3 regions of the Lysinibacillus sp. RS10 genome follow, and region 1 is predicted to be linked to each of the others. Evidence: riboswitches for the same ligand, from Rfam matches in the RefSeq annotation. Region 1 holds a riboswitch; each other region holds the start of a gene.

Region 1 (7,860 bases):
GCGCAGGGACTGCATCTTCAGGTGATGCTATTTCCACTGCGAAGCAATTCCTAGGCACTAGCTATGTTTGGGGCGGCAATAACCCATCGACAGGATTTGACTGCTCAGGTCTTGTACAATGGTCTTACAAGCAAGCAGGTGTATCTTTACCGCGTACAGCATCACAACAATATTCAGCAACACAACGTATTTCAGCAAGTGAAGCCCGTGTAGGTGACTTAGTATTCTTCAGCTATGGTTCAGGTGTAGCGCATGTTGGTATTTACTTAGGTAACAACACGATGATTGACGCTCAAAATAAGGGTGTTGTCGTTGAGTCACTTGACTGGTGGAACCAATATTTAGTAGGCTTCGGTCGTGTTCAATAAGCCTTACATTATATAGACGTTTGAAATGACAAAAAAGTCATCTTTGTAAAGAAAAATACAAAGATGACTTTTTTTGTTTGGGGGATAATTGAATTGATGTTTATATAAAATGCTATATTTTAAAATTCAGCTTGATAATACCTGTTTCTTTTAATGCAATAAAGAAAATAATGACAAAAGGTCCTGCGAGTAAACCGATCACACCAAATAACTGAAGACCAATAAACATGGCAATTAATGTAGGTAAAGTTGATAAACCGATATGGTGACCCATTAATTTAGGCTCGACTACTCGACGAATAATGAGTAAAATAGCAGCTAGGATGAATAATTTTACAGCTATAGATATATTTCCTACTAACAGGTGATAAAGCCCCCATGGTGCCAAAATAATAATAGAACCGAGGAAAGGAATAATATCAATTAGCCATATAATAATTGTCATCGTTATTGCGTATTTTGGTTGGATTAGTAATAGCCCAATAAGTGTGACGCCCCCAATAATAAAGCTAACGAGTAAATGTGCCTTCATATAGCCGAAAATAGCATCCTTTAAACGATTCGCGACGATTTTCAATTTATTTGCAGTGCTAGGCTTTAAATATTTATAGGTGATCTGTTTTAACTTGGGTAAATCTAGCATAAATAAAAATAGAGCAATCGTATAAACGAGAAGACTGATAAATAGGCTTGGGATTTCAGCAAAGAAGGCTGTAACTTTAGTATAATTAAAAAAGTTTAAAAAAGATTCTTCGATTTTCTTTATGAAATCCATTGTTGTATTTTGAAGCGAGGCACTTACTTCAGGAGGGAAGTCTTCTGTGTATTTAGAAATGTTTTCTTGCATACTAAGCCACATTTCTGATAGTTTTGAAATATAATAGGGAGCTTGCTTTGAAATTGAAATTATTTGCGACATAAGTTGTGTAATAGTAAAATAGCAAATAATGGTAATGAAAATAACGCTCACTATATAAATAAACGCAACTGCAATTTTTCGAGACATTTTCCATCTCCGTTTAAAGAACATAACAATTGGCTCTAAAAAAAATGCAGTAACACCAGCTAATATAACGGGAACGGAAACTGGGATAATAAAATATGCAGCTACAATTAAAGTAATAATCATAATCATTCTAAAAATCAGTTTCCTAGAATTAATTTTATTCATAAACTCACCTTCTTTGCGCAAAGTAAGTTTAGTGTACCATAAAACATAAAAATATTATTACGGTCTGAAACAATAAAGGTAGGGATGAATCATGGAAAAAAAGATTATGCAACTTTTTAGTAATTTAACAGAACGTGACAGCGATATTCAATATGAATCTTACGAAGAATTGATGAAAATAATGCAGGAACCAGTTGATTGGACATATGCAGTTTGGGAACAACTTGTTCAGGCTCTTACATACAAAAATGGGCATGTTCGTGCAAGCGCGGCACAAATTTTATGCGCATTGGCAGCAAAAAGTGATCCAGAAGAGAGAGTATTAGAGGATTTCTTAAAGATTTGGGCAGTGACCTATGATGAAAAAACAGAAACGGCGAGACATACTTTGCAGGCAATTTGGAAAATAGGTTTAGCGGGGAAAGTACAAAGAGATTTAGTCGTTTCATATTTGGCAAAAAGATTTCAAACATGCTTAGACGAAAAACAACCGGCATTAATGCGCTATGATATTATTGTATCTTTTAAAAAGCTATTTGATGAAACGAAAGACCCGAAGCTACTAAAAATTGCGGAGCGTTTAATTGCGGAAGAAAAAGATGTTAAATACAAAAAGAAATATATGAAAGCCATCCATTAAAGACGTGGAATGGCTATTTGTTTTGTGAAAATTCTTTCGCTAATAGAGAAATAGTTTATAATATATCAGGCGTGCTGAGTAGGAAAATATAGGTTTATTATTGACCGATCATAGGATTTTTTGTGCTAACGTATGCCTATTTTTAAGGCCCATCACCACACCTGACAAATAGGAAAAAATAAAAGGAGTTAAACAATGAGCATTTATAATTATTTAGTCAAGAAGCCAAACGGTGAGATATTATCAATGGAAACTTATCGAGGAAAAACGCTGTTAATCGTTAATACAGCAAACAAGTGCCGTTTTACATATCAATTTGAAGACTTGCAAAAAATGTATGATAAATATGGGAAGGATAATTTTGTCGTTTTAGGTTTTCCTTGTGATCAATTCGATAATCAAAATCCTGAGGATGGCGAACAAACTACACACCTTTGTAAAATCAACTATGGTGTAACATTCCCAATTTTTGAACTGGTGCAGGTAAATGGAGATGCGACACACCCATTATTCAATTATTTAAAGCACGAGATAGATTATCGCGAATTTGGCAAGGCAAGTATGCAGGAAAAAATGTTAGCGGAAGCAATTATTCAAATTGCGCCTAGTTTTTTAGACGGTCGTAATATTCGCTGGAACTTTACGAAATTTTTAATAGATATAAATGGTAAGACAGTTGCCCGCTTTGAACCGACAGATTCACAGCTAGATGTTGAGCAAGCTATTGAAAAAATTTTATAAAACTTTGAATCAATACTAGAATCTGTTCTTGATTAAAGATGTATGCTGATGAAAGCACCTAGTGTGGAGGGAGGATACGTTTGCAGAGAGCGTTCCCCCGCAGAATGTGCAGTCAAGTTGAAGAGCCATAACTTTAAATCTCTTGAATTTAGATTAGAGAATCATTTTGTATAGCTATGTAGAAATAGGTTTACTATTGTTCGTATTCATGTGTTTTCCGTGCATTTCAAAGCTATTTTTTCCTATCAATATGTGTTAAACTGCTTTACAAGTGAATTATTCTTGCAAAATAAAGGTGTTAACAAGCATAATTGGGAATTCGGTGAAAGACCGAAGCTGTTTCCGCAACTGTAAGTACAGGAATCATAAAAGATATACCACTGTCGAAATATCGGATGGGAAGGTTTTTATGACTCATGACATGATTGGATGTACAAGCCAGGAGACCAACCTTTATTTGAACGTATAGATACTCTTCGGAAGCTAGGAGGATATGCGGCAAATACATAGGCTTTGTCGTGTCTATGCGACACTATTTATGCTATTTTCGTCGTCCCTTAGGAGTAGGGTCGACGTTTTTTTATGTATACTCACTTTTAGTAAGAATTTTTCACGAAGGAAAGCGGGGACTAGATTTGAAAAAAGATGCACGTTATTCTTGCTATCCATTTATGCGTGAAAAGGCATCAACAGTAGATTTTGAAATTCGAACAGATAGTCTTACAACACATATGGGTGTCGCTTTAGTAGCAGTAAATAAAGAGACAGTAAGGGTAGTGGCAGATGATTTATTAACTTTTTTGCCAATGGCTTACCATGTAAATGGCTCCGTCCGAGGGAAATTAGCAGTAACTGAAGATGATTTAGCGTGGCTTAGTGATCGTTATGATTTTTATGTTAGTCATGTGAAAGATGAGATTCAGAATTTTGTATTACCGCAAGGAACAGAGGCTGCTGCTGCATTACATGTATGTCGTAGTGAGGCGAAAAAATCATTCCGTATTTTACACAAAGTTTCTGAGGAACGGGAAGTACCAGCTATTCTATTTGATTTTTTAGGATTACTAGCCAATATATTTTTTGTTATGGCTGTCTATATGAATCAGCGCGCTGGTATTGCTGAAATACCGTTTATTAGTAAGTCATACCCAATGAAAAAGAAAAAGGAGAATCAATGAAATGAAGAAATTGTTTAATCTACAATGGCTTTCTGTATTAATGTTAGCACTCGTATTAGTAGGCTGCGGCACAAAAGAGAATGCTAACAAAGACACTGTTTCTAAGGACGAGCAACAAACTGAGAGCACAAGCTATAAAGTTACGGATGATCGTGGTGTAGAAGTAGCGTTTGATGCAGTACCTAAAACTATTGTTTCATTACAACCAAGTAATACAGAAATTTTATTTGCTCTAGGCGTTGGCGATAAAATCGTTGGTGCAACAGAGTATGATACGTATCCAGAAGAAGCGCAAAAAATTGAGCGCGTCTCTACTGCTACAACTTTCAATAGTGAGCGTATTTTAGCGTTAAAGCCAGATGTTGTTATTTCCTATACAACTGGTGGTGATGATGAAAACTTAAATGCGCTAAAAACTCTTGAAGATGCAGGAATTAAAGTTTTTGCCATCCAATCGGCTGCTTCATTTGATGATGTTTACGGGGATATCCAACAAATTGCATCTGTCATGGGAATTGAAGATAAAGGCGAAAAGTTAAATGAAGATATTAAAGCTAAAATTGCGGAAGTCCAGGCAAAAGTCAAAGATGTAAAAGAACCAAAAAATATTTACTTAGAAATTGGTCCAAAGCCAGACATCTATACAGCTGGTTCTGGTACATTCCAACAAGAGATTTTAAATGCTGCAAATGTGAAAAATGTATTTGCTGACGTTCAAAGCTGGGCAAAGGTATCTGAGGAAGATGTCATTGCGAAAAATCCAGAAGTCATTTTAACAACAGTAGGATATGTAGAAAACTCAGTGGGAGAAATTCTTGCACGTGATGGATGGAATTCAATCACAGCCATTCAAAACAAAGCGGTTTATTATATAGATACTGATATTTCAAACCGTCCAGGTCCACGTATTGGTGAAGCTGTTGAGCTGGTAGCAAAAGCAGCATATCCTGAGTTATTTAAATAATCTATATTGAAAAGTATTTTAGAGCTGTCCTTTATCAAGGGCAGCTTTTTTGATGTTGGGTGAATCTAATGATAGTTGCTCGGTTGGGGAGGTAAAGTGCTCCGCTTCGATGAAGAAGTGCTCGGATATAGCCTTACATCACTCAGCTTGAGATTAGCTGATGACATTTCCTAGTGCGAAAATTGGTATTATAGCGAATTGTTATATAGAATATAAATAAGAATGTTTATTAACAGAGGGAGGTGCAGTGAATGAAACAGTTTGATATGAAGATTATTCCGTTTGAGGCTGTTCATAATTTTCGTGATATGGGTGGATATAAGACGAGAGATGGGCGTTCTGTAAAGAATGGCTTGTTTTATCGTTCAGCGGCGCTTGGCAAAATGACGAAAGCAGATAAGGAGCTATTTGGAACGCTAGGTGTGAAAACAATTTTTGATTATCGCGACAACCATGAGGCACAAAATAATCCTAATCCGATTTTCCCGCAAGCTAAATATATTCAAATTCCAGCAAAGGGCAATCATGCTTTTGAGATGCCTACAAACGCTGGAAAAAAAGATTTTTATAAGGTTGTAAATCCAGAGATGTTCCGAGAATTTTATGCACAAATGCCTTTTAATAATGCTTCGTTTAAGGAGTTAATGGTAACGATTCAAAACCCTGAAAATTTAGGGCTTGTACATCATTGTGCGGTAGGAAAGGATCGAACAGGTATCGGTGGTGCACTTATTTTGCTCGCTTTAGATGTACCTGAGGAAACAATCATGGAGGACTATTTAGATACAAATATACATTTACGGTCCTTGGTAGAACAGATGGCTCAGGCAATTCAGCAGGATTACAATGATCGAGAATTACAGCAATTTTATGCATTAATGTCTGCCCGTGAGGATTATTTACAGGCGGCATTTGATGCAATGGATAACCGATTTGGCTCAAAGACAGCATTTTTAGAACAAGAATTTGGTCTAACAAAAGAAAAGCGTGAGCAATTACAGGCGCATTGCTTAACTTGATAGGAAACCCTTTCACACGGTCGTGAAAGGGATTTTTTGTGAAGTGTTAATCTTTTTGATAATTAATACTAAAACTCTTTACAGCCTAATAATCTATGATAAGATACTATTATTTTATGACGCGTACAGGAGAAGTGAAACGTATTGGCAGATCCAATAAGAGAAAGTGTGAGAAAAGAGACTAACAAGTTAAGTTTGTTTCATTTAACGTGGCCGATATTTTTAGAAGTATTTTTATTTATGTTGATGGGACTAGCCGATACTTTTATGCTCAGTGCTCTATCAGATAATGCTGTATCAGGGGTTGGTGCTGCCAATCAATATATTCATATTGCCATTTTAATACTTGAAGTAGTTGGGAATGGTGCTTCTATTGTTGTGTCGCAATATTTAGGCTCAAGGCGTTTTTTGGAAGCTGCGAAGATATCCGCTTTAGCAGTAACGATGAATTTGATTGTTGGACTAATGATGAGTATTTTATTTTTCTTCTTTTCAAGTCATTTAATGACGATGATGAACTTGCAGGGGGAAGTGCTTCAATACGCACAAAGCTATTTAGTGATTATCGGAAGTTTTATTTTTTTACAGGCAATTATAAATGCGTTAGCAGCGATTATCCGTGTACATGGTAGGACTAAGCAAACGATGTATGTATCACTAGGTATGAATGTGCTGCATGTTGTATTAAATTACGGTTTAATCTTTGGTAACTTAGGATTACCGGAGCTAGGTGTAAAAGGTGCAGCTATTTCCTCAGTTATAAGTCGTGGATTAGCAGTTCTTGTGTTTTTCTGGCTGTTGTATCAAGTTATGGAAGTTAGGTTGAAGCTAGATTATTATTTCGAGTATTCAAAGGAATATGTTCGAAAAATATTAAATATAGGTTTGCCGTCTGCATTTGAACAAGTTCTTTATCAGTTTTGTCAGATTGTCTTCCTATATTATGCAACGTACTTAGGCCCAGAGACGCTTGCAGCAAGACAATACGCCATGAATATTTCGATGTTTACGTATTTGTTTGCGATTGCAATCGGTACAGGAACAGCTATTATTATTGGACGTTATGTTGGTGCTGGTAAAAAGGATGAAGCTTATCATCAGATCTGGTTAAGTGTGCGTGCAGCTTTTATCTTTACGATCATTATGGTTGCAGTTGTGACAATATTCCGGAAACAGCTTATGCACGTTTTTACTGATAATCCAGAGGTAATAGCCATCGGAGCATCTGTGCTAGCATTAAGTATTCTGCTTGAGACAGGCCGTACGATGAATATTGTGGTTATTAACTCTTTGCGTGCCTCAGGGGATGCGAGATTTCCAGTGAAAATTGGCTTTTTATCGATGGTTTGTATGAGCCTTCCACTCGGTTACTTGTTCGTTTTTGTTTTAGATTGGGGCTTAGTAGGTATTTGGCTCGCGATTTCGGCAGATGAATGGATGCGAGCGATTATTGTATACTTTAGATGGAGAAGTCGTAAGTGGGAGCGTTTCGCACTTGTTTCACCTACAGAACAGAAGGAGGTAAATTAATGGGGGCACTTTCAAAAAGAGCTGCAGGGGCAGCCTTAATGGATGAAAATATAACGCTTTTCGCTTGTCCGATATGTCAGGAGTCAATTGGTGTTTTTGAACAGGGGAGACTAGTATGTTCCTCAAATCATTCATTTGATATTGCCAAGCAGGGCTATGTCAATATGCTGACACATGGTGCTATTTCTAAGTACAGTAAAGAACTCTTTGAATCTCGAAAAGCGGTGATTGATAGTGGGATCTATGATT
Region 2 (7,860 bases), 1.7 Mb from region 1:
CTGCAGGAATATGCAGTTTTGAATGTCCCGCATGAAGAAGAATAATCGGAATAACATGTACCTCAGTAGCGCCCTTCTTGACACAGTTCGTAATACCTTCTTCAATGTTTGGCGAAGCAAACTCTAAAAAACATGTTTCTACTAAAAAACTATCATCAATACGAGGTGTCATTTGCTCAATAAATGTACGTACCTCATCATTTCCTGCTGCTAAACGGCTCCCATGGCCGACAAATAAAATTGCTTTCATCCTCATTACTCCTCACTAGTCGCCGCACGGAGCTGGCTCAACTTTTATTTTTGAAGACATATCCTGATACGTAAAATGAAGTATCTTTTTCACACGCTTAAAGTATTTAAACAATCGTTCATTTGGATGTGCATTTGCTTTATACTCTTCGATAATATCTGTGATCAGCGGTATAAGTTGCTCAGGTTCTAAACCCTCCACAACAGGCTGGGCCGCATGTGCTGTACGACCAACTGGCTTAGCCCCAATAAAAACATCAAACTTACTTTTGCGATACACAATACCAATATCATCAAATACCGCTCGATAACATGCCATACCACAGCCGTTAAAGCCTATATTTAACGTTTTCGGTAACGACATACCGCCAAGCTTTTCCTGAATCTCTTCCGCATAAGGAATCGAATCAGTCTTTTCTCCATAGCAGAAATCACAAGCCTTTAACGATAGCACGTCACCAATCGGTGCTAGTAAAAAGCCAACTTCTCGAAGCTTTGCTGTAATCACTGCAGGATCAGTCGTTGGAATTTTCAGATGAATTTGATGGTCTGGTGTATACTCCATCGTTCCTTCTTCTCCAACTACCTCTGCTAGCGTCATCATTTGTTGAGGAGTAAAGAACTTATTGGCTACTCCTGGACTCACAGCTAATTCAAAAATGGATTCCATTTTTTGTTGAACAAGTTTCGGAGTTACCCTCACTGCACTTGTTCCCTTCACCATTGCTAGTGCTGTTGTCGCCAATTCAAGTGATGACTTTTTTTTAGGCTTTGGTTCTGATGTTATGGCTAAACTGGGCTTAATACGATTGGCATTGGGATCTGTCGCAAAATCATTACGAGCCTGACCTGTTTCTTGATTCATTGCCCATGGTTCATTTTCTTCTTTTAGACGTTGATGTGGCCGTAACGGTTGTTTTTCATCGCCGAGTGTATATTTACGCTGATAACCACGTGGCGTAATCATTTTATTGTCATAGAAGAACGTTGATGAATTCCCGATAACAACAGTTGTTAGCATGCCAATATCATGTTCTAGCATTTCTGCTAAAGTCGTCATCGTAATTTCCTGACGTTCACGATACGCACTTTTCACTAGTCCTACCGGTGTATCTGGAGAACGATATTCTAATAAAATTCGTTGTGCCTCTACGATTTGTCTCGTACGACGGCCACTTTTTGGGTTATAAAGAGCAATAACGAAATCAGCCATTGCCGCTGCTTCTACTCGCTTTGCAATTAAATTCCAAGGTGTTAAGTGGTCACTTAAACTAATCGTACAGGCGTCATGCATAATCGGGGCACCTAGTAAACTTGCACATGAATTGATAGCAGAAATACCTGGAACAATCTCTACTTCAACACCCGTTGCTTCCGTCCATCCTAGCTCAATTAAAACTTCATACACTAATCCCGCCATGCCATAAACGCCAGCATCACCGCTCGATATAACCGATACGATACTTCCTGCCTCTGCTTGGCGCACCGCTTCCTGTGCACGAGAAACTTCTTCTGTCATACCAGTACTAACTATTGACTTTGCACTTACTAAATCCTGAATAAGCTCAACATATGTTTTATAGCCTATGATCATATCACTTTGTTGAAGTGCCTCAACAGCACGAGTCGTAATATGTTTAAAATCCCCAGGTCCAAAACCAACTACGAAAATCTTTCCTTTTTGCGCCATTTTGTTACCCCTCTTTCACCTTTTCAATGCCTTTAATGGCTGTTGTTTGTGCTGTACGCTGTAACGAACCTTCACGCAGTGTAAAGACATGCTCATTTTGTAATACTTCATGATTTAAATCTTGTACAAGTGCCCGCGCATGCTCTGTAGTCGGCACACGGTACCAATTCCCCTGAGGATAAGCGATAACAACACATGCATCCTTACATCTACCATTACAGCGTGTCCTAGTCGTATGTATGTCCTGATCAAGCGCTTGCATTTGTATTTCATCACGGATTGCCTGTGTAATTTCCTCTGCATCTTTTTTCATACAGCTACTGCCATTGCAAATAAAAAGATGCGTTTTCATCCCCTCTAAATTCCAAGTTGTCATTGTTGTTCTCCCCTCATTTGCTTTTAGGAAAAAGAAAAAACCTTTACTCTAGACGAAGAGTAAAGGTTTAGTAGAAGCCAAATTAAAACGAATATATACAGGTACTCGCTCTCGCTTCAACTTCTCCCTCCGAAAAGTTTGCATGCATTTATCACAATAAGCAGGTTTCCTGACTTAAGCTTCCTTTTACTTTCGCGCCTTCCTAAGTTTTCACTAGTGGCATTTGCGATTTCATCAGCTATTACAGTAGCGGGGGCTGTATCGGATTTTCACCGATTTCCCTATTATCTCGAAAATATTCAAGCACTTATTGATGTTTTATATGAAATTGTTTAACTTCTTTCAGCAAGTCTCCCACCTGTATAGGTGGTGAGATGAATACGGGTTTTTATTTTTCAGCAAGTGTCCAAACATCCGCTGAAAGAAGTTAAAGCCTCCGGCGGATGTCACGAAATCGGAAAGGAGTTCTTTGTGCAAGCACAAAGCCGATTCCGGACGCAATTATGCCGAGGCATAATTGATTGTGATAGAAAACTGTCTCTATCATATCTTAATTTTTAAAAATTTCAATATTTCTTTCTCAAATTGCGACATTTTTATTAAAAATTCAGAGAAAACACGAAATTTTTATCTGTATTTATCTGAATTTTCGACATTGACCTTTAATTCTAAAATTTTTATAAAAAGTATAGCATATATGTGGAAATTCATGTTACACTTTGTCGTGAAATCTCACAACTTCATTCTTTTTCGGTGCGAAGTGTATACCATTTCGCTTAAAAGGGAAGCCGGTTCAAGTCCGGCGCGGTCCCGCCACTGTACTAGGGAGTTTTATAGATCATGTCACTGTCCAAAGGATGGGAAGGCCTATAAAACGTTGAACTAAAGCCAGGAGACCTGCCGAAAAATATGTGATCGTTTCAACCTACGAGGATAGGTGTGCGGCTTAGCAGATTAAAATTTTATTTGCCTCTTTTAGCTATGCACTTTTCCAAAGTCGGAGAAGTGCTTTTTATTTTCATTCAGAAGAGACTCCATCTCATGGTGGTAGATGTTTACAGATATAGCCAAAACACCTCCTGAATGAAAATAAAGCCTCCGGACGCAATTACGCCAAGGCGAAATTGATATCGTTCGCACGCTACATTCGAAAAATATAATGTTAGGAGGAGAGATTTTGAAATTCTCACGTTGGAAGCTTAGTTATTTCTTGCTGGCATTTTTATTTGTGCCAAATCGTGCATTTGCTATGCATATCATGGAGGGCTTTTTGCCGATTGAATGGGCAATTTTTTGGTGGGTCTTATCGATCCCATTTATTATTTTAGGATTACGCTCTATTCGTAAAACCATTGATGAAAATCCTGAAACAAAAATGATACTAGGTTTATCCGGTGCCTTCGCCTTTGTATTATCAGCCTTAAAAATTCCTTCTGTAACGGGGAGCTGCTCGCATCCGACAGGAGTTGGACTTGGGACTGTTCTTTTTGGACCACTAGCTATGAGTGTGATTGGGACAATCGTTTTATTATTCCAATCTTTACTTTTAGCACATGGTGGGCTTACAACATTAGGGGCAAATGCATTTTCTATGGCAATTGTTGGTCCTATTATTGCTTACTCTGTATTTAAGGGCGCACAAAAAATGGGGCTATCATTTTCAATAGCTGTTTTTTTAGCAGCAATGCTTGGTGACTTAGGTACATATGTTGTTACATCTGTACAATTAGCTCTTGCCTTCCCTTCTGAAGTAGGAGGATTTATGGCATCATTCACAAAATTTGCTGGTATTTTTGCATTAACACAAATTCCGCTCGCGGTTAGTGAAGGAATTTTAACAGTGATCGTTATGAATTTCTTGAAAAAATATAATGTGAGCGAACTAAAAGCATTACGTGTTTTCTCAGCTAAGGAGGCACACTAAAATGAAAAAAAATTTACTGCTCTTGGCAATTGTTGTGTTTCTAGCTATCATTCCTCTTTTTATCCAAAAGGGTGCAGAATTTGAGGGTGCTGATGGCCAAGCAGAAGCAGCAATTGGTGAAATTAACGCTGACTACGAACCATGGTTTGAAAGCATTTGGGAGCCACCAAGTGGTGAAATTGAAAGCTTATTATTCGCTCTACAAGCTGCTATCGGCGCTGGATTTATCGGCTATTTCATCGGCTTTATGCGCGGCAAACATAAAGAAGGTTAAACGATATGTTACTCATTGATAAGTATGCTTATTTGAATAAGCTAGCGTCAGTTCATCCGCTAGAAAAAATGACGTTATCCTTAGGACTACTATTATTGTCGCTGATCATGAGAGATGAACGAATTTCACTCATTACATTTATTGTAATGAGTGCTTTTACCATTTTAAGCGCAAAAATCCCAGTTAAATATTATGCAAAACTGCTATTACTACCGGGATTTTTTTTACTTTCTAGTTTAGTATCAATTTTAATTTCTATAGCCCCATCAACAAGCACTCTCCCTACACATATTTGGTCATTTTCTATTAACGGTTGGACAATTTTTGTAGGGCGCGTGAGTATAGAAACAGCCCAGCAGCTTTTTTTCATCGTCCTTGGTAGCATTAGCTGTTTGTATTTTTTAATTCTTACAACATCCGTACAATCGATCTGCTATGTTCTACGACTATGGCGACTTCCCACTTTATTTGTAGAGCTAGTGGAACTAACGTATCGATTTATTTTTATTTTTTTAGACAGTATGCAAAAAATTCATCTTGCCCAGCAGGCTCGATTAGGTTACCGCTCCCCTATGCAATGGCTACGCTCAATTTCAATGCTAATTGCAGCTTTATTTGCCGAGATGTTTCAGCGAAGTCGTGAACTAAACAATGCAATGCAGGCACGCGGTGGAGAAACTGTCTATTGGCAGGAGAATGTTACCTATTCCATGAAAAACTGGCTAGGTATGGCTGCTATTTTTATTTCCCTTATCATTTATGGAGGTTTTTTCTGATGACAGATTTATACTTTGAACTAAAACAATTATCCTACGCTTATGCAGATGGAACCCATGCTTTGACAGATCTTACACTCCAAATTCCAAAGGGGAAAAAAATCGCTTTACTTGGTCATAATGGAGCTGGGAAATCGACTTTATTCCAGCATTTAAATGGCATTTTAAAGCCTACCACTGGAAATATATCCTTTTGTGGCAAGGAACTTAACTATAGTAGAAAAGCATTAAAAGAATTGCGCCAACAGGTTGGAATTGTTTTTCAGGATGCAGACAACCAGCTTTTTTCAGGTACTGTTATGCAAGATATTGCATTTGGACCTTTAAACCTTGGTTGGACAACTGAAAAAATTGAAGAGAATATTGCATGGGCTGTTGCTCAAACTGAAGTTGAACCATTACTCGATAAACCGATCCATTTTTTAAGTGTTGGCCAGAAAAAACGTGTTGCAATGGCTGGAGTACTAGCGATGGAACCATCTGTTTTATTATTAGATGAACCAACAGCTGGACTTGATAATTATTATGCTGCACAAGTTTTACAGTATTTAGCTAAATTAGAGAATGGTGAACGGACTATTTTACTGGCAACGCATGATATCCCATTAGCTTATGAATGGGCAGACCAAATCATCGTGATGGAAGCTGGAAAAATCATTTATAATGGGGACCCTGTTGAGTTGTTCTTTCAAGAGCAATTGCTTGAACGGGCCCATCTCGAACGCCCATGGGTCTTTGAAATGGCGATTGCCTTGCAAAATAAGAAACTATTTGAGAAAAACATTACAATGCCTCGTTCGAAGGAAGATTTACAAAAACTTATTGAGCAGCTTTAAGACGATGTTTTAAGGATATAACATTTCTTGGACTATAGTTGCGTGTTTTCCACTTGTAGGGCTCATTACCATAACGTGTGGTTGATTGTAGTGAAGGCTGGGCGCTTATAGCTGATACACTTCCCTTAACTACAATCTAAAAGAGTGACTCCCCCCGACCTCTCGCACCACCGTACGGACAGTGCCTTTCAGTAACGAATATTACCTGTTGTCTCAAGGATGTGAAATCATAGACTTTTTATAGTCCTAATGAGGGTATTCGTTCTCCCTTCCCTTTCACTAAGGCTAGTTTACTGATACAAATTTTCATAGATTTTACATAAAGGAAAAATATAGATTGGTACTTTTGGAAAAATAACATCTTATTTACGAAACTTTTCTATCATTCATCCGTAATAGTATAGATGTGACTTATATTAAACACTCAAGGAGGTAATACAGTTGAAGAACTGGAAAAAGAAATCATTTGCTATAGTAGCATCTGCTGCACTAATGGTGCCTACTGCTTCTGCCTTTGCTGAAGCACCACAAAAAGCAGAGAAGAACCCAGAGTCAGTGAAAGTAGCTAGCAATCAGAAACAAACAGAAAAGAATCAAAAAGAATGGATTAGTAAGGATACAATTATCGTCAAACATTCTGGTCTTGATAAGAATGTGCATAAAAAAATTGGCGCAAAAGTAATCCGCTCTATTCCTTCATTAGGTTACGATGTTATCCAACTTAACAAAGGAGTAACTTTAGAAAAAGCAGTTTCATATTATGCAAATCAAAAAGGGGTTAAGAATGTTTCCCCGAGTTACATGTATCATTCCTTTGGCAATGGCGGAGACCCAAAGAAAAATGATATGTATCATTTAAACTTACTTGAAATTGATAAGGCCCTAGAATTAGCAGGCAATAACGAAGTAAAAGTAGCGGTTATCGATTCTGGTGTGGATTTTAAACATCCAGATCTAAAATCTCAAGTGCTTCCACCTTATAATGCAGCAGCACCTGCCAATACTACTAATACTGGTGATCACGGAACACACGTAGCAGGAATTATTGCTGCGGCAAAAGATAATGCTGTGGGAGGACATGGGATTAATCCAAATGCCAAGATTCTTCCAATTGATGTATTCAACGGAAAAGCTGGAGCCAATGATTTCGTCATTGCACAAAGTATCCTTTACGCTATTGAGCAAGGCGCTGATGTTATTAACATGAGTCTTGGTGGGTATGGACAATCTCCACTAATGAAAGATGCTGTTCAGAAAGCGATTGATCAAGGAATTACCGTTGTAGCGGCTGCTGGTAATGAATCGACAGATAATTACTCCTTCCCTGCTTCTTACGAAGGCGTTATTAGCGTAGGTTCTACGAATGATAGAAACAAACTATCAAGCTATTCAAACTATGGCCCATCGGTTGACCTAGTAGCTCCAGGTGAAGAAGTATACAGTACAGTTCATGATGAGAAAAAAGGATCTTCCTATGTAAAATTTAGTGGGACATCGATGGCTTCTCCTGTTGTTGCAGGTGTGGCGTCCCTACTAAAATCAAAATATCCAAATTTAAAGCCTCATGAAATAGAAGCTATTCTCGAAATGACGGCAAAAGATTTAGGTGAGAAGGACTATGATTTGACATATGGACATGGCCTTGTTAACCCTGTAAAAGCATTACAGTTTGATTTAAAAAATCTTCCTAAACAGTATTCAGAAACAACAGATGAGCGTATGAAAAACGCAAAAG
Region 3 (7,860 bases), 2.6 Mb from region 1:
CTATTTGTGCAGCATAAATTAGCTCTTTGGATGCTGATTTTTATTCCATTATTAACACGAGTGGGTATGAGTTTTTATTTTATGTCGCTACAGTGCTCAAAAGAAAAAGGGCTTGCCTACTTTTTTAAAACGCATATTAAGCCAGGATTACTTATCTGCTTTATGCTTATAACATTGGTAGTGGCGTATAGTAGCTTATTGATCGTAATAGGCTTTTCGTTTGTTCCGTTCGTGTTGATGGCTGTATTAGCGATTGCCTTTTTAGTCTTTCGACAATTTACGGTGCGCAACTTTGGTGGCGTTTCTGGGGATTTACTCGGTGCATCAATTGAAGGAATGGAGGTTGTATTGTGGGTGACGTTGTTAATGTGCGCTTAATGAGACATGCACCAACAAAGGAAAATTTAGAAAAACGGTATATTGGCTGGACAGATTCTTCATTAGCCGATGTATCTTCGCTGACTGTTGTAGATAAAGATATCACGAAAGTGTATGGTAGCGATTTACTGCGCTGTAGAGAAACGGCTGCTCATTATTTTCCGAATGCAACTTACATGGCAGATAAAAGATTCCGAGAGTCGAACTTCGGAGAATTTGAAGGGCGAACATATGAGGATTTAAAATCTGATCGTCGTTATTGTGCATGGTTAGATGATCCGGTACAGTCACCGCCTCCAAAAGGGGAAGGTTTTGATGCATTTTGTGCCCGAGTCATTGAAGGATTTACAGAGTTACCAAAAGGAGAAGACGATTATCATCTTGTTGTGCATGGTGGAGTCATTCGAGCACTTCTTGTTGCATTTGCACCGACTGAGCAATCCTTTTGGACGTACCATACACCGCATGATAAAATGTTTTCTTTAACGTTTTCAAGAAAGGCTTGGGAGGAGGGGGAGAGATGCATGTCTTTATCGGAGGAGCTTATAGCGGAAAAACCGACTATGTCATGAATTTACTTGCAGATCAAAAAGTTGAGCTAGTAGATGGCTATGTACCTGATGATACTCCTGCCAGTGATGTACTGGTTATTAAAAACCTAGAGAAGTGGCTCGTGACACAAGAACTAGAGGATGATGAGGTCATTGTCAGAACCATTTTGACAAGACTAAAGACTCTTGAAGAAAATTGTGCACTCTATATAATTGTGACCGATATGGGACGAGGGGTTGTGCCGATGGAAAAACAGGCACGATTATTGCGTGATACATGTGGGCGTTTGTACCAGGCTTTATTTGCAGAAGCCGAACGTGTTGTACGCATTTGGTATGGTGTCGGGGAACAGATCAAATGATATAGTTTTAAAAAATTTTTATTAGGCTTTTCGTTTTGTGGATAAGATTTCCAAGGACGTATGCTTTGTAAATAAGTTGATTGGAGTGGAGGATGGGCGACTCCCTGGGGATTAGCGCTAGAGGAACGAAGGCTAAGAGCATCACGTCTGTGATAACGCCTTCATGACCTACATCAGTGCTGTTGCTGTCGCTGCGCTTTCGCACAAACAAAACCCTCTGCTGCCGCTTCGTTAGCACTACGCTTTCGCGCAAAAAACATCTGTAGGCCCGAGACCCTGGAGCGCAGCGGATGTTTTCTGTGCGAAAGCGAAGCGACAGCAACAAAGCGCCCAGCCGGAACGGAAATCAACCTCACGCTATGATGAACAATGTTAAAAAGAAAAGAGGGAATGGAATGGATCGACAAAGATTAATGAAGTTGACACTCGTTGCCATGGTAGCGGCAATTTGTGCAGTTGGGGCAGTTATTAAAATTCCAACACCATTTATTACAACTGCTGCGCTGGACGCTGCTCCTGCATTTTTGAGCGTTGTATTTTTATCTCCAGTATTGGCTGGGGTTGCAGGGGCAATTGGGCATTTTATTACGGCCTTAACCTCTGGCTTCCCACTTGGACCACTCCATATTATTATCGCAGTAGAGATGTTTATCGTTGTATGGATCTTCGGAGTGATGCATAAAAAAGGAATGCATTTCTGGAAATGGCCTGTGGCACTGATTTTAAATGGCGTTGTGGCACCATTACCGTTTTACTTTATCATTAGTCCGGCATTTTATTGGGCATCTCTTACTAGTCTTCCGTTGGCAACACTAATTAATTTAGTCATCGTTGCAGTTGTAATGCCAATTTTATCTAAAGTATTTGTGCGTAAGGCAGGGCGATTACATTGAGAAATGCCATAAAAGTAGGTGAGCTGATTGCTACGACAGATAATGCCGCAGCCATTGGTGAAAAACCACAAGATGTTGTGTCTGCCTCAGATCAACTCACGGCATACTTGACAGCACGTGTTACTTTTTTAGAGCAGCTTGCCGCAAATGCTTTACCTACACATGTCCTACTCGCTAATTTTTCAGGGGATGCGGCATGGTCTCGTTATGTGGCAGGTATTCAGCAAGTTTTTGATGAAGCTGGTCTTATTTGTCCACAAATAGACGGTAGCACTGAGTCCAATATGCCGACTGTACAATCTGGTTTGTCCATAACGATGCTTGGTGAACAGCAGCAACGTACACCATATAAGCATGAACATCTTATTTGGTATACATATGGACTGCCGCTTGTTGGCAATGAAGTCCTTGCACAGCCTGAGGATGTTGCCCAGCTACAGCCTATTTTTCAGGCATGGAAAGAGGAAATTGTACAGCAAGTTTGGCCAGTTGGATCAAAAGGTTTGCAAGCAGAATTTACCCGTCTTTTTGGTAATCAACAGGTCAAAAGTTCGTTAAATGTTGAGAAAACGGCTGGTCCATGTGCAGTCATTTTACTCGGAATACATCCAGAAAAAGAGCAGCTGGCACAAAAAATCTTTCTTAGAAATTTTGAGAAACTACGTAAAACTGCATTGTAATTGGGCTTGCTTCGAGAAAAAGTAGTGCGTAAAAAAAATCAAGGGGCAAAACACCTATTGCAACAATAAACACAATATGTTAGATTTGTTTAGAAATTAAAACACAATATATAGTATTTTGGACGAGCGGTACCAATGTGGTTTAAAAGGGAATTCGGAAAAAGAGTCATCTTATGCCGAAGCTGTCCCCGCAACTGTAAGTGCTGACAAATGATGAAGAGGCCACTGTTAACAATGGGAAGGCGATCATTTGGAGGAAGCATGAGCCAGGAGACCTGCCGATTGTTCAAGACAGCGACACATTCTTCGGGGATTGAGAAGTGGAGGCGAGAGATTTGTTCACTTCTTTGTGTGCATGTCCTTCATTTCCATTTCCGATTTTACAGCGATCACGCAACCGATAGAGGACGCGTGATCGCTTTTTGTGTTGTCTGGAGAAAGAAAGGGAGAGTATGTGTATATGACAATTCAAATCGAACAGCAAATTGCTAAGCTAAAGAAAAGTTACACGGAGGATGAACTTGAAAGTTTTGTAAGGTTATCGGATCGATGGCTACGAAAAAATGACGATGCCACATTTGAGGCATGGGCGGATGCGATGATTTTACAAACGCTTAGCCTAATTGATGAAGAGGAGCCATATTGGACATTTGTTGCAGCGCAAATTTATTTAGAAAAATTATATGACCAGTTTGCAATGCGTCGCGGTGTTTCAGTAAAAGATGTATATCAGGTTTTCCCAGCACAATTAGCACGCTATACAGAGGCTGGTTTGTATCATGAAAGTTTAACAACAAAATATAGTGAGCAGGAGCTTCAGGAACTTGCTACATATTTAGAACAAAGTCGAGATGAGTTATTTACATATATTGGCTTAAAAACATTAATGGATCGCTATGTTGTCCGTGATTATACGAAAACTCCTGTAGAGTTACCACAGGAACGTTGGATGGTCATTGCGATGACATTGATGCAGGATGAAACAGAAAATCGTTTACAAAAGGTGCGAGAGTCTTATTGGGCGATGAGTAATTTATATATGACTGTAGCCACTCCGACATTATCGAATGCAGGGAAAACGCATGGCCAGTTATCTAGCTGCTTTATCGATACAGTAGATGATAGTTTACAAAGTATTTATGACACAAATACAGATGTTGCAACATTATCGAAATACGGTGGGGGCATTGGCGTTTATATGGGCAAAATTCGTAGCCGAGGCTCATCTATTAAAGGTTTTAAAGGTGCATCAAGTGGCGTATTGCCTTGGATTAAACAGCTTAATAATACGGCAGTTTCAGTCGACCAGCTTGGTCAACGCCAAGGAGCTATTGCGGTCTATTTAGATGTTTGGCATAAGGACGTCTTTACGTTTTTAGATTTACGTTTAAACAATGGGGATGAGCGTTTGCGTGCCCATGATATTTTCACAGGATTATGCTTACCGGATTTATTTATGGAGACAGTTGAGGCACGTGGGGAATGGCATTTATTTGACCCACATGAAGTACGAGAGGTCATGGGCTTCTCATTAGAAGATTTCTATGATGAGAAAAAAGGTGACGGCTCCTTCCGTACAAAATATGCAGAATGTATCGCCAATCCTTTATTAAGCCGTGAAGTCGTACCAGCGATCGATATTATGAAGCGTATTATGCGCTCACAGCTTGAAACAGGCGTGCCGTTTATGTTCTATCGAGATGAAGTCAATCGCATGAACCCGAATAAGCATGAGGGGATGGTTTACAGCTCGAACCTGTGCACAGAAATTTTTCAAAATATGTCACCCACTGAATTCGAATCTATTACCCTTGAAGATGATGTTATCGTAACACGTCGTAAGCCTGGAGATTTCGTTGTATGTAACTTATCATCTATTAATTTAGGCAGAGCTGTACCGGCTGGTGTTCTAGAACGATTGATCCCGGTGCAAGTACGTATGCTAGATAACGTTATTGCTCTAAATACAATTCCAGTAAAACAAGCAGAACGTACGAACTTACGCTACCGCGGTATCGGGCTTGGAACATTTGGCTGGCACCACCTATTAGCTTTGAATGAAATTCAATGGGAGTCTGAGGAAGCTGTAGAATTTGCGGACAAGCTATATGAGGAAATTGCCTATTTAACGATTCGTGCTTCTAACGATTTGGCAAGTGAAAAAGGTGCTTACCCATTATTTGAAGGCTCAGATTGGCATACTGGTGCGTATTTTGACAAACGTGGCTATGACAGTGATAAATGGAATGCGTTACGCGCAGCAGTTGCTGATAACGGTATGCGTAACGGCTATGTTATGGCAGTTGCCCCTAACTCATCAACATCTATTTTAGCGGGTAGTACGGCAACGATTGATCCAATCTTCCAAAAGAGTTATTCAGAGGAGAAAAAGGATTACAAAATTCCAGTAACCGTACCAGATCTATCACCGACGACGACTTGGTATTATAAATCAGCTTATTTCATCGATCAAAATTGGACAATCAAGCAAAATGCTGCACGAGCTCGTCATATTGACCAAGGCATTTCACTTAATTTATATGTTCAAAATACGATTAAGGCAAAGGATTTACTAGCACTACATATGAACGCTTGGGCGAGTGGTGTGAAAACGACTTATTATGTACGCTCAACGTCTGTAGAATTGCTAGAATGTGAGTCTTGTGCAAGCTAGGAGGAAGTAACGATGACAACGATTACGAAACGACAAATTATGGATAAAGAAGCGCCGAACCGTTCAACAGGGATTGTGAACGGACGCTCTTCTAACATTTTAAACTGGGATGATGTGCGTTTTAGCTGGGCTTATCCAAAGTATAAAAAAATGCTTGGTAACTTCTGGACACCATTTGAAATTAATATGAGCAATGATGTCAAGCAGTTTCCTGAGCTATCAGCAGTTGAACAGGAATCATTTTTGAAAATAATTGGTTTACTAGCACTTTTAGATAGTGTACAAACAGATTTTGCTGGTAAAGTAGCAGATTATTTAACAGATTCAAGCTTAAATGCATTAATGATTATTTTAGCGCAGCAAGAGGTTATCCATAATCACTCTTATTCCTATGTGCTATCAAGTATTGTAAACAAAAATGAGCAGGATCGTACGTTTGACTTTTGGCGTACGGAGCCTGTGTTAGAGCGACGCAATGATTTCGTTATTAAAGGCTACCATGCATTTTCGGAAGAGCCATCTGTTGAAAATATGCTAGAAGCGATTATCTATGATGTGATTTTAGAAGGTTTATTCTTTTATTCTGGCTTTGCGTTCTTCTATCATTTAGCACGCAATCAAAAAATGGTGGCCTCGTCAACGATGATTAATTATATTAATCGCGATGAGCAGCTTCATGTCGATTTATTCATCAAAATTTATCAAGAGCTATTAGCGGAATATCCTGAATACGATACACCTGAACGAGCAGCACGTGTACAGGAAATATTCCGTGAGGCCGTACAGCTAGAGGTAGATTGGGCCAATGAAGTGATTGGCGATAAAATTGATGGCCTCGATGTGGAAGATGTCCATGATTATGTGCACTTCTATGCCAATGTTCGTTGTAATCAGCTTGGCGTTGAGCGTCCATTTGAGGGCTATCGCAAAAATCCATTGAAGTGGGTTAAAGCTTACGAGGATGTGGACTTAGGAAAAACGGACTTCTTCGAGCAACGTTCGCGTCAATATGTGAAGGTTAATGTAGAAGATAACGGGTTTGATGATTTGTAATGCTAAATACACCTCAATGTTGAAATAACATTGAGGTGTATTTTTTTGAGAGTGCTCAGGGTAGGGGAAACGCTTAGGTAAAAGAAAGAGCTGCTCGGGCTAAACTGCAATAAACAGTAGGCGTAGATTTATATTATCGTACTAAACTATTTCTCACTAAAAATCGATCATTAAATGTGATCGGTACGCCTTTCCCGTTCTTTTCGGCGTGAATATGTAAATGTGGTTCGCTTGTATTTCCCGAGTTTCCTACTTTCCCAAGTATTTGGCCCGTTGTTACTTTTTCTCCTTTTTCCACCACTATGCTGCCTTTTTGCATATGGGCTAATAAAACGGTAGCATCATAGTTCTCACATAATAAGGCGACCTGATTGCCCTCAGGGTTTTCCGGATCAGATTTAGGAGGAGGGAGATCAGGTAAACCATTTTGTATGTTGACTACTTTTCCGTTACATGGACTATACAAATCCTCTGTGAATATTTGATACTTATCCAATTCTTCTGGATATAGTCCACTTGCGCGGGTTCCAAGCGTATTTAATTTTAAAATGTCTAACGCATATTTTTGGCCTGGATGGCCTTGATGATAGTTCATTAATACCTGATTGCCACCCTGTCCGACATAATAGGTGCCATTCTTAAGTGGGAAAGATAACTCAATTCCTTTTTCGGCTACTGTATAGCTTTTTACAATCAAAGCATTATAAGTACCAAAAAACAAAATAAGGACAATAGATATACCAATTGAAAACTTTTGATTTAGTGTATATTTTATTGTAAACGGTAAATTCCTTACCCTTTTCCAAGAAAAAATGAAAGTGACAATCAAGAGAATCAACCAAAGAAAGCGAACATAATATCCGACCCAACCCCAGTTTCCTGCTTGAAATAACCAAACGATTAGTGCTGTAGTCACCAATGAGTCCAACAACCATTCGAGTTTACTTTTAAAAGCAGCTTTCCATAGCGAAATAATAAAGCTGGCAGGCAATATGATTAGCAAACCAATGGAAAAAAAGATGGGAAACACTATTTCTCAACCCCCTTTTGATGTTCTGTATGAGTTATAACATTTTTGGTAATATTTACTTCACCCTGATTTTCATTCTAACATAGTGATAATAGTAAAAGAACCTTTGCCACTGATCTTCCTTATAAGATAATCGAAAGCTGATAGCCTGAACAATTGCTACAGTAACTATAACCTACATAATATATCACTCGTGTCCCAAATATTACGAGACACGAAATTTAATAGCCATTTGAGAA

Evidence for each region. Region 1 has a riboswitch for cobalamin ahead of ACB089_RS01180 (hypothetical protein). Riboswitches for the same ligand answer to the same signal wherever they lie in the genome.
Region 2: linked by a shared signal. The riboswitch ahead of ACB089_RS09645 (energy-coupling factor ABC transporter permease) and the one ahead of ACB089_RS01180 (hypothetical protein) in region 1 are both predicted to bind cobalamin.
Region 3: linked by a shared signal. The riboswitch ahead of ACB089_RS14200 (ribonucleoside-diphosphate reductase subunit alpha) and the one ahead of ACB089_RS01180 (hypothetical protein) in region 1 are both predicted to bind cobalamin.

The regions. Positions count from the first base shown of each region.
Region 1 is NZ_CP167122.1:200,878-208,737, forward strand. It holds gene ACB089_RS01160 (NlpC/P60 family protein) at 1-368, shown strand, start outside; gene ytvI (sporulation integral membrane protein YtvI) at 481-1,539, opposite strand; gene ACB089_RS01170 (hypothetical protein) at 1,631-2,179, shown strand; gene ACB089_RS01175 (glutathione peroxidase) at 2,375-2,920, shown strand; cobalamin riboswitch at 3,197-3,390, shown strand; gene ACB089_RS01180 (hypothetical protein) at 3,556-4,098, shown strand; gene ACB089_RS01185 (ABC transporter substrate-binding protein) at 4,100-5,062, shown strand; gene ACB089_RS01190 (tyrosine-protein phosphatase) at 5,314-6,081, shown strand; gene ACB089_RS01195 (MATE family efflux transporter) at 6,226-7,611, shown strand; gene ACB089_RS01200 (putative RNA methyltransferase) at 7,611-7,860, shown strand, end outside.
Region 2 is NZ_CP167122.1:1,883,206-1,891,065, reverse strand. It holds gene ACB089_RS09660 (sirohydrochlorin chelatase) at 1-250, opposite strand, end outside; gene cobJ (precorrin-3B C(17)-methyltransferase) at 266-1,939, opposite strand; gene ACB089_RS09650 (ferredoxin) at 1,944-2,315, opposite strand; cobalamin riboswitch at 2,457-2,641, opposite strand; cobalamin riboswitch at 3,050-3,235, shown strand; gene ACB089_RS09645 (energy-coupling factor ABC transporter permease) at 3,493-4,239, shown strand; gene ACB089_RS09640 (energy-coupling factor ABC transporter substrate-binding protein) at 4,241-4,513, shown strand; gene cbiQ (cobalt ECF transporter T component CbiQ) at 4,519-5,289, shown strand; gene ACB089_RS09630 (energy-coupling factor ABC transporter ATP-binding protein) at 5,289-6,125, shown strand; gene ACB089_RS09625 (S8 family serine peptidase) at 6,567-7,860, shown strand, end outside.
Region 3 is NZ_CP167122.1:2,775,590-2,783,449, reverse strand. It holds gene cobS (adenosylcobinamide-GDP ribazoletransferase) at 1-378, shown strand, start outside; gene ACB089_RS14220 (histidine phosphatase family protein) at 351-950, shown strand; gene ACB089_RS14215 (bifunctional adenosylcobinamide kinase/adenosylcobinamide-phosphate guanylyltransferase) at 899-1,291, shown strand; gene ACB089_RS14210 (ECF transporter S component) at 1,687-2,184, shown strand; gene ACB089_RS14205 (hypothetical protein) at 2,181-2,864, shown strand; cobalamin riboswitch at 2,975-3,162, shown strand; gene ACB089_RS14200 (ribonucleoside-diphosphate reductase subunit alpha) at 3,325-5,538, shown strand; gene ACB089_RS14195 (ribonucleotide-diphosphate reductase subunit beta) at 5,551-6,591, shown strand; gene ACB089_RS14190 (M23 family metallopeptidase) at 6,725-7,621, opposite strand.